DNA from 3 places in the Bacillus sp. SRL337 genome. Region 3 is predicted to be linked to each of the others. Evidence: predicted binding sites of a transcription regulator. Region 3 holds the regulator's gene; each other region holds the start of a gene.
What was found. The regulator Rex, encoded in region 3, represses fermentation and respiration genes when NADH is low (regulators of the CRP and FNR family bind a similar motif). The targets are predictions, from matches to a motif close to TTGTGAAATATTTCACAA.
Positions count from the first base shown of each region.

Region 1: AC4E8A_RS05675 (L-lactate dehydrogenase) is a predicted target of Rex. The motif match lies at 2,800-2,817, and genes of this name have one in related genera.
Region 2: qoxA (cytochrome aa3 quinol oxidase subunit II) is a predicted target of Rex. The motif match lies at 3,533-3,550, and genes of this name have one in related genera.

Region 1 is NZ_OZ481793.1:1,149,218-1,153,870, reverse strand. Features, by position in the region: gene AC4E8A_RS05685 (rhamnogalacturonan acetylesterase) at 117-800, shown strand; gene AC4E8A_RS05680 (ABC transporter ATP-binding protein) at 834-2,597, shown strand; gene AC4E8A_RS05675 (L-lactate dehydrogenase) at 2,858-3,805, shown strand; gene AC4E8A_RS05670 (transporter) at 3,897-4,367, shown strand; gene AC4E8A_RS05665 (SIMPL domain-containing protein) at 4,377-4,653, shown strand, end outside.
Region 2 is NZ_OZ481793.1:1,291,831-1,296,483, forward strand. Features, by position in the region: gene qoxC (cytochrome aa3 quinol oxidase subunit III) at 1-516, opposite strand, end outside; gene qoxB (cytochrome aa3 quinol oxidase subunit I) at 506-2,482, opposite strand; gene qoxA (cytochrome aa3 quinol oxidase subunit II) at 2,472-3,485, opposite strand.
Region 3 is NZ_OZ481793.1:290,986-295,638, reverse strand. Features, by position in the region: gene AC4E8A_RS01580 (spore coat protein) at 919-1,152, opposite strand; gene tatC (twin-arginine translocase subunit TatC) at 1,277-2,050, opposite strand; gene AC4E8A_RS01570 (twin-arginine translocase TatA/TatE family subunit) at 2,070-2,246, opposite strand; gene AC4E8A_RS01565 (redox-sensing transcriptional repressor Rex) at 2,296-2,970, opposite strand; gene AC4E8A_RS01560 (ABC-F family ATP-binding cassette domain-containing protein) at 3,434-4,653, shown strand, end outside.

The DNA of each region.
Region 1 (4,653 bases), 860 kb from region 3:
AAAATAATAATAGCACAATATAATCCAATAATACAGTTGATTTTCACCTTACTCAATAATGTTAACGTTAACATTACAAGTGTAGTAAATATATCCCAGAAAGTGAGTGCATCCAAATGAACCGAAAAACGACCATCTTTATTGCCGGCGACTCTACAGCCGCTGTCAAGCTTCCTGAAAAGCGTCCTGAAACCGGATGGGGCGAACCTTTTGCACACTATCTTAGAAGCAGTGCTGTGCTGGAAAACCGAGCAATCAATGGCAGAAGCACAAAATCCTTTTTGAAACAGGGGCACCTGGCTTCTATTGAGAGCAGCATCCGTCCAGGGGATTACCTGATCATCCAATTTGGTCATAACGATCAGAAAACAGAAGATCCTGAACGCGGGACCAACCCCTATGGAGACTATCAGGAGTACCTTCTGGAGTATGTGAGTGCTGCCAGGAGGCATCTGGCCACCCCTGTTCTGTTTACACCAGTTACAAGGAGAAAGTATGACGGCAGCACCATTGATCCGCTGTCGGTCGGGGAGTTCCCTGATGCCATGAAACAGTTTGCTGAAAAGTGCCAGGTGCCCATCCTGGACATACATCAAGCGACACGTGATTTCTTCAATAGCATGGGACAGGAAGAATCGGCAGCATACTTCCTGCATCTGACACCTGGTGAATCGCCTAATTATCCGGATGGGCTTGAAGATAACACCCATTTCAATGAAAAAGGGGCTGAGGCCATGGCCCATTTAATTGCCGAAGAGATTAAAAGGAGCGGCCTGCCTTTAAAAAACCTGCTGAATTAGGAGATTACTTTGGGCATTAAGGAGGGGAAAGCCTTGGAGGACTCATTTATTCAGAACATTTATAAGAAGAACCAGCAGAATTCTCTGAAAGTGCTGCTTGGCCTTTATAAAGGGCACACTTTAAAGCTATTTTATTCTGCCATCCTTTTTGTCATCAAGCATATCCCTGCCTGGGTCATGCCTATCGCCATTGCCAATGTCATCAATGCAGCCACCAATCACGGAGGAAACGGCATCCGCACCATCTATATCAATGCCATTGTGATGGTCATCCTTGTGCTGCAGAACATACTATCAAACTATTATCATACAAAGCTGCACAGCTATGCAATCCGAAGCGTAGAATCAGGGCTTCGGGCATCACTCATCAAAAAACTGCAGGAACTCTCCATTCCCTACCAGAAGGAAATGCAGTCAGGTCGGATGCAATCCAAGATCATGAGGGACGTTGAAGCAGTACAGACCCTGTCTTCCCAGGTTTTCGTCAGCCTGCTGAATATATTTATCAACCTGATTGTCGCGCTGGCTATTACGCTCTACAACAGCCCTGTTGTCTTCTTGTTTTTTATCCTTACCGTTCCGATTTCAGCACTTATCATTGTTGTTTTCCGAAGAAAAATAAAAAATTCCAACTCTGAATTCAGGCAGGAAATGGAGGAAACCTCTGCCCGGGTCATAGAAATGATTGAGCTGGTGCCGATTGCAAGGGCGCATGCCTTGGAGAAGCAGGAGGTAAAACGCCTCAACCACCGTTTCCAGCAGATTCTATTAAAAGGCTTCCACCTGGACATCATCCAATCATTATTCGGCTCAGTCAGCTGGGCAAGCTTTCAGATTTTCCAGATCTTCTGCCTGGTGTTCACCGGCATCCTCGCCTATCGCGGTTCCATTACCCCCGGTGAGGTCGTTATGTACCAGACGTATTTTACGACAGTGGTGAACTCGGTATCCGGCATGATCACCTTGATTCCGACGATCGCCAAAGGACTGGAGTCAGTCAACTCCATCGGCGAAATTTTGAACGCAGGAGAGGTGGAAAACTACGAAAACAAACCGAAGATAAAAAAGGTGCATGGCAGTTTTTCTCTCCAGCATGTCAGCTACAGATATCCCGGTGCCCATGAAAACACCCTGAAGGATATCACTCTTGAGGTCAAACAAGGAGAAACCATTGCCTTTGTCGGTGAATCCGGATCCGGCAAATCAACGATCCTCAATCTGCTGATCGGTTTCATTCAGCCAACAGAAGGAAAAATCCTTCTAGATGGTCACCATATGGCAGAAATTGACCTGAGGTCTTTCCGTAACCATCTTGCCGTTGTCCCGCAATCAACGATACTGTTTTCAGGTACGATCAGGCAAAATATAACCTACGGCAGGCTGACGGTATCAGAGGAAGAATTAAATAGGGTGCTGAAAGCGGCAAATCTTTGGGAAGTGGTCAAAAAACTTCCGGAAGGCCTGGAAACACGAATAGGCGAACACGGGGATAAGCTATCAGGCGGGCAGCGGCAGAGGATCTCCATCGCCAGAGCACTGATCCGTGATCCGGAGGTCATCATCCTCGATGAAGCGACCTCTGCACTTGACAGCCATTCTGAAAGAAAAATACAAGAAGCATTGGATACTTTAACCGACGGCCGGACTACCTTCATTGTTGCCCACCGCTTTTCCACCATCCGCAACGCCGACAAAATTGCCGTCATTCAGGATGGACGCTGCGTAGAGTTTGGCACATATGAGGAGCTGATGTATAAGCAAGGGAGCTTTTATGAGATGAAGCAGCTTCAGATGTGAGTTTGGGTTATTTGGGATTTAAAAGTGGTGATAAACCGAATTGACGGTTCCCTCTTTAGGGAATCGTCTTCTTTATTTGCGGGAATGGATTGGATGGGATAGGTATGTGAAAGTATTCCATCAGAATAAATGAAACTTTAGCAACTTCCAACCTTCATATTTTTGTCACATGATATTTCCATTCAACTGTGATATATTTTACTTGTGAAAAACTTCACAAATACGGCCATAAATATAAATACTCAATAAGGGTGATAAACATGACTAGTTTTAAAAGTAAAGTCGCTTTGATCGGTACAGGTTTTGTAGGATCAAGCTATGCCTTTGCACTATTGAACCAGGGAGCTGCACGTGAACTTGTGTTAATTGATTTGAATAAAGACAAAGCTGAAGGCGATGCCCGTGACCTCAGCCATGGTCTCCCCTTCTCTTCTCCTTTGAAGATATGGGCAGGCGATTACAGTGACTGTGCCGATGCCGACCTTGTTGTCATCACAGCCGGTGCAAACCAAGCGCCAGGTGAAACCCGTTTGGACCTTGTTGATAAAAATATTAAAATCTTTGAAAACATTGTAAATGAAGTGATGAAGAGTGGATTTGACGGCATCTTCCTTGTCGCCACGAATCCTGTCGATATCCTGACATATGCAACTTGGCATTTTTCAGGTCTCCCAAAAGAGCGTGTAATCGGATCTGGGACCATTCTTGATACTGCCCGTCTCCGTTATTTGCTTGGAGATCATTTTGACGTGGATACACGTAATGTCCATGCATATATAATGGGAGAACACGGTGATACTGAATTCCCTGTATGGAGCCATGCAACCATAGGAGCCAGTCCGCTGCGGGAGATGATAGATATGGAGTCTCCTGATAATCAAAAAGAACTCGATGAGATTTTTGTAAATGTCCGTGATGCCGCCTATCATATTATTGAAAGAAAAGGTGCGACTTATTATGGGATTGCGATGGGGCTGGTAAGGATTACGAAAGCTATCTTCAATAATGAAAACAGCATCCTGACTGTTTCTGCATTATTGGAAGGTGAGTTTGGCATGGATGACCTTTATATCGGTGTTCCAGCGATCATCAACCGCAACGGAATCCGTAACGTAATTGAAATGCCGCTCCATGAAATAGAAAAGAAACAATTTGCCTATTCCGCAGACACGTTGAAAAGCGTCATCAATAGAGCTTTCCCACAGTAATATCATTCGACAAATTACGAGTTGTGACAGTCACCCAATACGGCCCCTCTGCATATAGTGAAACTGACTACATTTGAGAGGGGTATTTTTTATGTATTTTGATCATAGACAATTACAATTCCCCGGGTTTCCACCCGGGCAAGGCGGAGCAGGATTCCCTTCATTTCCACCTGGTGGCGGCGGGCAGGGATTTCCTTCGTTCCCTCCAGGCGGCGGCGGACAGGGATTCCCGGGGTTCCCGCCTACCCAGCCAGGAGGTCAGGGTCAAGGACAGAGTCAGCAGCCACCCGGACCGCCGCCTTCTTTTACACCATCACAGGCACAAGCACAGACATTGACCACAACTAGCAGCCAGGGTGCCACTACATTTGCAGTAGATCCAGGAGCCATCCAAAGATGTCTGTTCCGCTACACCTTCATCTGGATGAGGGGCGGCCAATCCTTCTGGTTCTATCCTACATTCGTCGGACGCAATTCGATTGCCGGCTTCAGATGGACCGGATTCACTTGGATTTATTTCGGAACTGATTTGCGGAGAGTCCGCTCCTTCCAATGTTTTTAGGTGATGGATATGTATTATCAACAGCCCTACCGAAACCATCCAGAAAAGAAAAGCAGCAGGACGGTCACCGTTACAGGTGAAGAAACGGTAAATGTTCAGCCTGATATGGCAATTGCCCAAATCGGAGTAGTCACAACCGATAAGGAGTTGACGGAAGCACAGCGTAAAAATAACGAAAGTAGCAGCTCTATCCTAGACTCTTTTACACAGAATGGCATTGCCGAGAAGGATATTCAAACATCGACGTACCAGATCTACCCTCAATACGACTTTGTTGATGGCAAAC
Region 2 (4,653 bases), 1.0 Mb from region 3:
CTTTCGGGCAGTAACAGGGGTCAGTCCTCTTTTTACAAGCTGGATAATGACCATACTTGCCCAGAAGATACCGAAAGTTACGTGGGCACCGTGTGTTCCAAGCAGTACGAACAGGCTTGAAAGGAATGCACTTGTCTGAATTGTTGCACCTTCATGTACATAATGTATGAATTCACTGATTTCCATGAATAAGAATCCGGCACCAAGGCCGAGGGTAATGATTAACCAGGTAATCATCCCTTTCAAATTACTGCGTCTCATTTCAAATATAGCCAATCCGCATGTGAAACTGGATGTCAGAAGCAATACAGTCTGAATCAAGACCTCTTTGATCATAAAGATATCCTGGTGTGTCGGACCACCGGCATAGCGGTGGCTCAACACAGAATAGACAGCAAACAAGGTAGCGAAGAGGGCGATCTCAGCTCCAAGGAATATCCAGAAACCAAGGATATTCAAACGGTTTTGCTCTGTTTGATACTCTAAAGGAAGGGATGTATCGACTTTAGCTGACATGTTTGTTCACCTCTCCTTTTTTGTTTCTCCATGAACGTTCAACCTCTTTGATCTCTTCAACAGGGATGTAATATCCTTCGTTGTAATCGAACGAACGATAAATCAGTCCGGCAATGATGCCGACGGAAGCAACAATGGTTGCAATCTGCCACTCAAATACAAGGAAGAATCCTGCGGTACCGAAGAACACACACATGATGAACGGCAAGCCGGAGTTGCTTGGCATGTGGATCTTCTTGATTTCTGAGTCGCTTAACGTCAAGCCTTCATTGTTCTTTTTCATATGCCAGAAAGCATCGATCTTTTTCACTTCAGGTTGTTTTGCAAAGTTGTAATATTGAACTGGAGAAGAAGTTGCCCACTCCAATGTTCGTGCATCCCACGGATCGCTTGAGATATTGCGGTCTGCGTAGCGGATGCTCCAATAGATGTTGTAGCAGAATACTGCGAAACCAGCTGCAAGGATGATAGAACCAATTGCAGACAACAAGAACAATCCAGAGAACCCTGATTCTGCTGAGAAGGTATAAGAACGGCGTACCGCCCCTTTTAGTCCCAGGAAGAACATAGGCATGAATGTTACGTTGAAACCGATATTAAATAACCAGAAATGCCATTTTCCTAACTTTTCATTCAGCATATGGCCGAACATTTTTGGCCACCAGTAGTATAATCCAGCAAATACAGCGTAAACAACACCAGGAATCAATACATAGTGGAAGTGAGCCACCAGGAACAATGTATTATGGTATTGGTAATCTGCTGCACCCATCGCAAGCATGACACCAGTCACACCGCCGATCGTGAAGGTTGGAATGAAAGCCAGCGCCCACAGCATGGAAGTGGTCATCTTGATCCGGCCTTTTCTCATGGTAAACAGCCAGTTAAATATCTTGACTCCCGTCGGCACCGCAATCATCATTGTTGTGATCGAGAAGAAGGAGTTAACAGCAGGGCCTGAGCCCATTGTGTAGAAGTGGTGGACCCACACGACCATACTCAATACAGCAATACCGACAATCGCGTAAACCATCGATTTATAGCCAAACAGTGATTTGCGAGAGAATGTAGCAATGACTTCAGAGAAAATACCGAAGGCTGGCAATGCTACTATATATACTTCAGGGTGTCCCCATAACCAGAACAGGTTTGCCCAGAGCATATCCATTCCTCCACCGGAAACTGTGAAGAAATGCGTTCCGAAAATACGGTCCGTTGTCATCAATGCCAATGCAACAGTAAAGATAGGGAACGCTGCGACAATGATCACAGATGTAATCATTGTGGTCCATGTGAACATTGGCATCTTCATCAGACCCATGCCTTTTGTTCTCATTTTTAAGATCGTGACGATAAAGTTAATCCCTGTCATCAATGTACCGATACCGGCAATCTGTAGGGCAACTGCATAATAGTTATTCGCTATACCCGGGCTGAATTCCTTACCAGCAAGCGGGAAGTAGGATGTCCATCCGGCATCAGGAGATCCCCCGATGACGAATGAAAGGTTGAATAGCATAGCTCCGGCAAAGAACAGCCAGAAACTCAAAGCATTCAATTGAGGGAACGCAACATCGCGTGCACCGATTTGCAGCGGGACGACAACGTTCATTAATCCAATCAAGAAAGGCATCGCCATGAAAAGAATCATGATAACGCCGTGTGTTGTAAAAATTTCATTGTAGTGCTGTGCATTCAGAAATTCCATTTCGGGTCTTGAGGTCTGTGCCTTCATCAGCAATCCGTCAATACCTCCACGGAAAAACATCAGAACGGCAGAGATTATATACATGATTCCTATACGTTTATGGTCAACGGTCGTAATCCATTCCTTCCACAACCAGGTCCATTTCTTTAAATAGGTAACACCAAAAACGATACCGATCATTGTCAGTGCAATGGAGATCTGGGCTCCTAAGATAAGGGGGTCTCCTGTGACGAAAAATTCATCCCATTTAATGCCCATGGTGTTCACCTCCGTGAGAGTCGTGTTCATCTTCGCTGTGCTCACCGTGTGAATCTTCATCTTCCTTGGATTCATCTGTTTCATCAGCGTTTTTGTAATTATCTTCTTCTTCAAACGTTTTTCCTTGGTATCCGTGGTAACGGTATAATTCAGGGTTGGTGTATGTTTTTGACTTCATATCTGAATGGTCAACCCATGCAAGGTGTGTATCATTAAATGTCATTCTGCCTAAGTGAGTAGGCTCTAATAGTTCTTCATATTTTTGTTCTGTAAGTTTAGGAGCCGTGTCTTTTACTTCTTCGACCCACTCATCATAATCTGATTGAGTTTGAGCCAGTACTTCAAATTCCATCTCGGCATAACCGCGGCCATTGAAGTTTGAGTTTTTTCCCATATAAGAACCAGGATTATCTGCAGCAAGATAAAGCTCTGTTTCCATTTTGGCCATGGCATATTTTTGGCCGCCCAATGCTGGTACCCAGAAGGACTGCATTGTGCTGGCTGACGTCAGCTTGAACAAGACGGGAGTATCCTCAGGAATGTTGACATAGTTGACGGTTTCAATGCCTTCTTCAGGATAGCTGAAGATCCATTTCCAATCGGCAGCTGTTACATGAATCGTAATCGGTTCCTTTTCTTCAAGTGATTGGGGAACCTCTTCCAACGCATAAAGTGTTTTAACTGTCGGAATCGTCAAAGCGATGACGATAAGAATCGGGATACCTGTCCAGATAACCTCAAGCAGTGTGCTGCCGTGTTCTTCAGGCGGCTCATAGTCCATGTTTTCTGGTTTCTCTCTGTACTTCCAGATGATAAAAGCAAACAATGCAAAAACGAATACTACTACGATTAACATCCAAATAAGCGACCAGTTGATTAAATCAGCGATGGACCTTGCCACCGGACCCTGTGGTTCGAAAACAACCATATTCGTCTCACAGCCACCTAAGAAAAGCAATAGTGATAATGGCAGCAATATCATTAAAGGCTTTAGTGATTTCATCTCTGTTCCTCACCTTCTTTTTATAAAATGTCACAATTTGTTCAAAAATGTTCAGTACTTCACAAACTTATTGAAAAAAATTTGTGTTTGTCAGAAGAGCAATTTAACATAATCGCGCCTTCCAGTAAGTGAATAATATCACATAAGGCATGTTTAATTTGTTACAAAAAAAGTAAGGTTGATTTTTACAGTCGGCAAACAATCCATTAATCAGTTGCGAAAACCTTGATATTACAAGGGTTTGAGTGCTTTTTGAATCTGTGACAAGAATTCGAACGTTTGGAGGTTGAGGTGTTGTCAGGGCAATTTTATATATTTCTTGATACTGTTTTGGAGAATAAGGGGGAAGCAAATTTAATAAGAATGGACCATATCTTTGTTTTGAAGTTGAAGAATTGAATGGTTAGTAGAGGGATGGAGCAGATTTTTTGTCCTTGTTCAAGAATGTCTCCATTAATGATGAACTAGTAGCTCCCATCCATTTCAAGGTTGACCCAATAATTACTTCCTGAGATCTGATAGTATAATTGGGTATTCCTTATAGAAAATGAACCAGTCGCCCTCTAAAAGGCCAACTTTGAAAATAGTTACTGAAAACGACAATTCCACCATCTTTCTTAATTGTTTCTATTAATAAGTGTCTTTTATTAAGGTTGCTTTCGCATATATTGTTATTTCCGAAAAAATCCCAAAAGGCGGATTTTTCCCCTGTATACTACGTTTTTCACTCTGAACGAAGAGAGAAGCTCTTTTCTCACTTGCTAAACAGGGAATTTTTCCGGTTCATTACTCCACTCTCTTTCGGAATAATTATTAAATAGCAGCAAAGTTTACGAAAAGATCCTTTCTAAAAGATTGTTGCTTTTGAATGCTTTATTATCCTCCTCCCCATTTTTACGTAGGAGGATTAGAGCGGAAGGTGTCCGACCTCCTGCGGGACTAGCGGGACCAGGTGAGACCCCGGAGGCTCAACGCCCGCCCCGAGCTTGGAGCGGAAATCGATTACTTTTAAAATAGCCGCAATTTATTGCGAAAACAGCCTTTATTAAACTTTGCTGCTGTTTAATAGGAAACCAATACATACGGACGCAGAAAACATCCGGTTTTCAACATCAATCTATACGGGATCCGCCTTAATAAAGTGTGGTTGCTATAATGTGAAATATAT
Region 3 (4,653 bases):
CATCGATTTCCTCAAAACGGATTTCCATGCCCTCATACACCCTCTTTGACCACTTCGATTTCCTCAAAACTGAATTCCATGCCCTCATACACCCTCTATGACCACATCGATTTCCTTCAAAATGGATTTCCATGTCCTCATACACCCTCTATGACCACATCGATTTCCTTCAAAAAGGATTTCCATGCCCTCATACACTCTCTATGACCGCATCGATTTCCTTAAAACAGATTTCCATGCCCTCATACACCCTCTATGACCACATCGATTTCCTTCAATACGGATTTCCATGTCCTCATTCGGCCTCTATGACCACATCGATTTACTCAAATCAGATTTCCATGCCCTCATACACCCTCTATGACCACATCGATTTCCTTCAAAATGGATTTCCATGTCCTCATACACCCTCTATGACCACATCGATTTACTCAAATCGGATTTCCATGGCCTCATTCGGCCTCTATGACCACATCGATTTCCTTCAAAAAGGATTTCCATGCCCTCATACACCCTCTATGACCACATCGATTTCCTTCAATACGGATTTCCATGTCCTCATTCGGCCTCTATGACCACATCGATTTTCTTCAAAACGGATTTCCATGTCCTCATTCGGCCTCTATGACCACATCGATTTCCTTCAAAAAGGATTTCCATGCCCTCATACACCCTCTATGACCACATCGATTTCCTTCAAAAAGGATTTCCACACCTTCTATTGACACCTTCAACTTCCTCAAAAACTATAGATTGGACCCTATGACTAAGCCACCTCAAAATTCACAATAAATATTGCCACTTCCAAGGCAGCTTTTTCCTGATATCAGCCGTTTATTCCTACAACAGGAGGAACCCACTCGCCTGCCTATTCAAATAAAAAGCTCTCCCGCATCAACAGGAGAGCCATTCTGATTATTAGTAGTAAGGATACGGGGCATACGGATAATAAGGATAACCGTAGCCATAGTATGGCCGTGGTGCCAGCAATGCTCCTGCCGCCAATCCTGTCAAAAATGGAACCCCGACACCAAAGCCCCAGCCAAATGGTCTTTCGAAACCAAATCCGAATCCCGGGCGGCCGAACCCAAACCCTGGACGGCCGAAAATTCTTTGATCTTGAATATCAAATCCATAATGGTTCATGTGCATCTTCCTCCTCATTCTTTTTCCAGCCAGAGTCCATATAGACTATGAACCAGAAGAGGAAAATTCTTGGGTTTCCGTCCTTGTTTTCCACAATTTATGGGAATAGAAAAAAGGAACAACCCAAAGGTCATTCCTCTCTTCTTCTATCCTCTTCATATAGCTTTCTCTGCAGCTCCTGTTCGGCCTGGAGTACTTTCTTATAGCCGATTTTCGAAATCCAGATACTGATTTCATATAAAAGCAGCAGCGGTACGGTCACCATCATATGGGAGACGATATCAGGCGGTGTGATGAAAGCTGCGATTACAAGCAAAACGAAATAGGCATAACGCCTCATTTGCCCCATGAACATTGGGGTGATGATTCCCAGCCTTGTCAAAAACAGCATCACGACCGGGAGCTGAAACAGCAATCCAAAAGGCAGTGTCAGCTGAAAGAGAAAATGAAAATATTCATTTATGCCGATTACCTGCTGGATATTCAGTTCATTCGATAAATTCATCATGAATTTGACTACGTACGGGAAGAGAATGAAGTACGAGAACGACAATCCTCCGAGAAATAACAGCAGTGAAATCGGGATATAGCTTAGTGTTACCTTTCTTTCTCTATCCAGCAAGCCCGGACTAATGAAAGCCCACAGTTGGAAAAGAATGAGCGGGGATGTGAGGATCAAAGAAATGAACACCATCATCTCCAGATAGATTTTCAATGGATCTGTCAGTCTGAAAGCATTCATGGTCAGTTCCTTCGCTTCATCCGCATGCTGCAGATATCTGATCAGCGGTTCAGCAAGAAAGAAACTGCCTATAAACGCCAACAAGAAGAAAACGACTACAAACATGAGTCGTTTCCGGAGTTCTCCTATATGTTCGTAAACTGTCATTTCATTATGACTCATAGCGTTCAATCCTTACATTTTACTTAGCATCTTTATTTTTATTATCATCGTCGTCATCTGCTAAGCCTTTTGTTGCGTTTTTAAATTCACGCAAAGTATTTCCTGCTGCTTTACCCAATTCCGGCAATTTCTTCGGTCCGAAAATTAATAGAGCAACAATTGCGATCAATATGAGGCTACCTGGTCCTAGTGGCATAACGCTCACCTCCTTGTTCTATCATAACTTATCGGCTTTGCTTTTGCTATTATGTTCTATTTTCTTCTTGTGACATTTCGGTGTCATCTTCAGAATAATTTTTCAAGAAATAGACCAGCGACTGGAGCTCTACAGCCAAATCAATATGATGGATTCTGATCTGCTCCGGGGCAGTCAGCCTGGCAGGGGTGAAGTTCAAGATGCCCTTGATATTTGCCTGTACCAGCCTGTCGGTGATATTCTGGGCAGCACCTGCCGGAACCGTCATGATAGCCACTTCGATTCCATTATCCTCAAGATGCTTCTCCATGTCATCCAGACTGTACACCGGTACATCCCCAATGACTGAACCAACCTTTTCCGGATCGACATCGAATGCCATTTCAATTTTTGTGTTATTATTTTTTATAAAGTTGTAGTGTAAAAAGGCTGTTCCAAGATTTCCGACACCTATCAGCACGACTTTTGTCAAAGCATCCTGGTCGAGCGTTTTGCTGAAGAAAGATAGCAGGTAGTTAACATTGTACCCATACCCCTTCTTTCCTAATGCACCAAAGTACGAAAAATCTCTCCTGATCGTTGCGGAGTCTACTTTTACCGCTTCACTCAGCTCTTTTGAGGAAACTCTCTGTTTTCCTGAAGAGTGTAAGTTTTTGATAAATCTATAGTATAACGGCAGCCGTTTAGCTGTCGCTTGTGGAATCTTTGTACTTTCCTGATTCATTGCTATTCCCCCACGTTAAATTCGCTTGAGCTTTTTTAGCTTACCTCTCACTCCATCTATACTGACAACGCTTCCAAATGAACATGCGAAATCATCCTTTTCATTTTGTGCTTGTTACAGCCATATGTCAATTCCATTTAATGGCATTCCTTGCATTCCCTCTGTTTCCGTCTCTATTATCATACACTATTTTGCATATCCTGTCTGTCTTGCACGTGGCTTCCGCTTCCGTCCTCATTGATTTTAAGATACACTATACTAATAGAACCTTGAATAACCCAGCATGTTTTCCGTACTCTTTTTCTAAGTCTTTTTTTCGCATAAATGGTTGCTTCCGGAAAAATTCCTAAAACCGGATGTAGAATTTTTTTAAATAGGTCCTTTGACTTTGCATTAAAGCGCTACAAAGTTTACGAAAGAGCCCTTCCCAAAAATTAGAGCCTACTATTTAGAGGTGAATAAATTGATATTATTACAAGTGAATCAAATCGTAAAATCCTTCGGGGCCGATGTGATTCTATCCAATATTAAACTTGAAATCCAAAACCGTGACCGCATTGCTCTTGTCGGGCGAAACGGTGCCGGTAAATCTACCTTATTAAAGATTATTTCCGGTCAGCTCTCCTATGATTCAGGAGAGATCATCAAACCTAAAGAAGTCTCCATCGGTTATCTCGCTCAGCATACCGGCCTGGAATCCGGCTTATCGATCTGGGAGGAGATGCTATCCGTTTTTGACGGCCTCCGTAAGATGGAACAAGACCTTCGGAAACTCGAACAGGAAATGGCTGATCCCTCCGTTTACGAGAATCAGGATAAGTATAATAGAATCCTGAAAGATTATGATACCATTCAGGTGAAATTCAAAGAATCCGGCGGTTATCAGTTTGAAGCCGATATCCGTTCTGTACTTCACGGCTTGAATTTTGCCGGATTTGACTATAATACGCCAATTTCAACTTTGAGCGGCGGACAAAAGACGCGTCTTGCCCTGGGGAAACTTTTACTGACCAAGCCTGATATCCTGATTCTGGACGAGCCTACCAACCACCTTGATATCGATACATTGTCATGGCTCGAACTATATCTTCAAGGATATGAAGGCGCGATTCTGATTGTTTCCCATGACCGCTACTTTCTAGATAAAGTCGTAAACCAGGTATATGAAGTCTCCCGGACCAATTCAAAGAAGTACCACGGCAACTACAGCCAATTCCTTGAAATGAAAGCGGAAATGTATGAAAGAGAAATAAAGCAGTATGAACGCCAGCAAGAAGAAGTTGCTAAACTTCAGGATTTCATCCAGAAGAATATTGCCCGTGCCTCCACTACCAAGCTTGCTCAGAGCAGGCGGAAGAAGTTGGAAAGAATGGACTTGATGGACCGTCCTCAGGGTGATGAAAAATCGGCGACCTTCTCTTTTACCATTGATCGCCAAAGCGGAAATGATGTCTTAAAGGTGAACGACATGGCAATCGGATATGAAGATGATGTGATTTCCTCTTCAATTAACATGACGATGTCAAAAGGGGACAGTGTTGCACTTGTCGGTCCTAATGGAGTCGGGAAGTCGACGCTGTTAAAAACACTCATCAAGAGGCTGCAGCCTATCAACGGCAGTTTTACCTTTGGTTCCAATGTATCCATCGGCTACTATGACCAGGAACAGGCCGAGTTATCTTC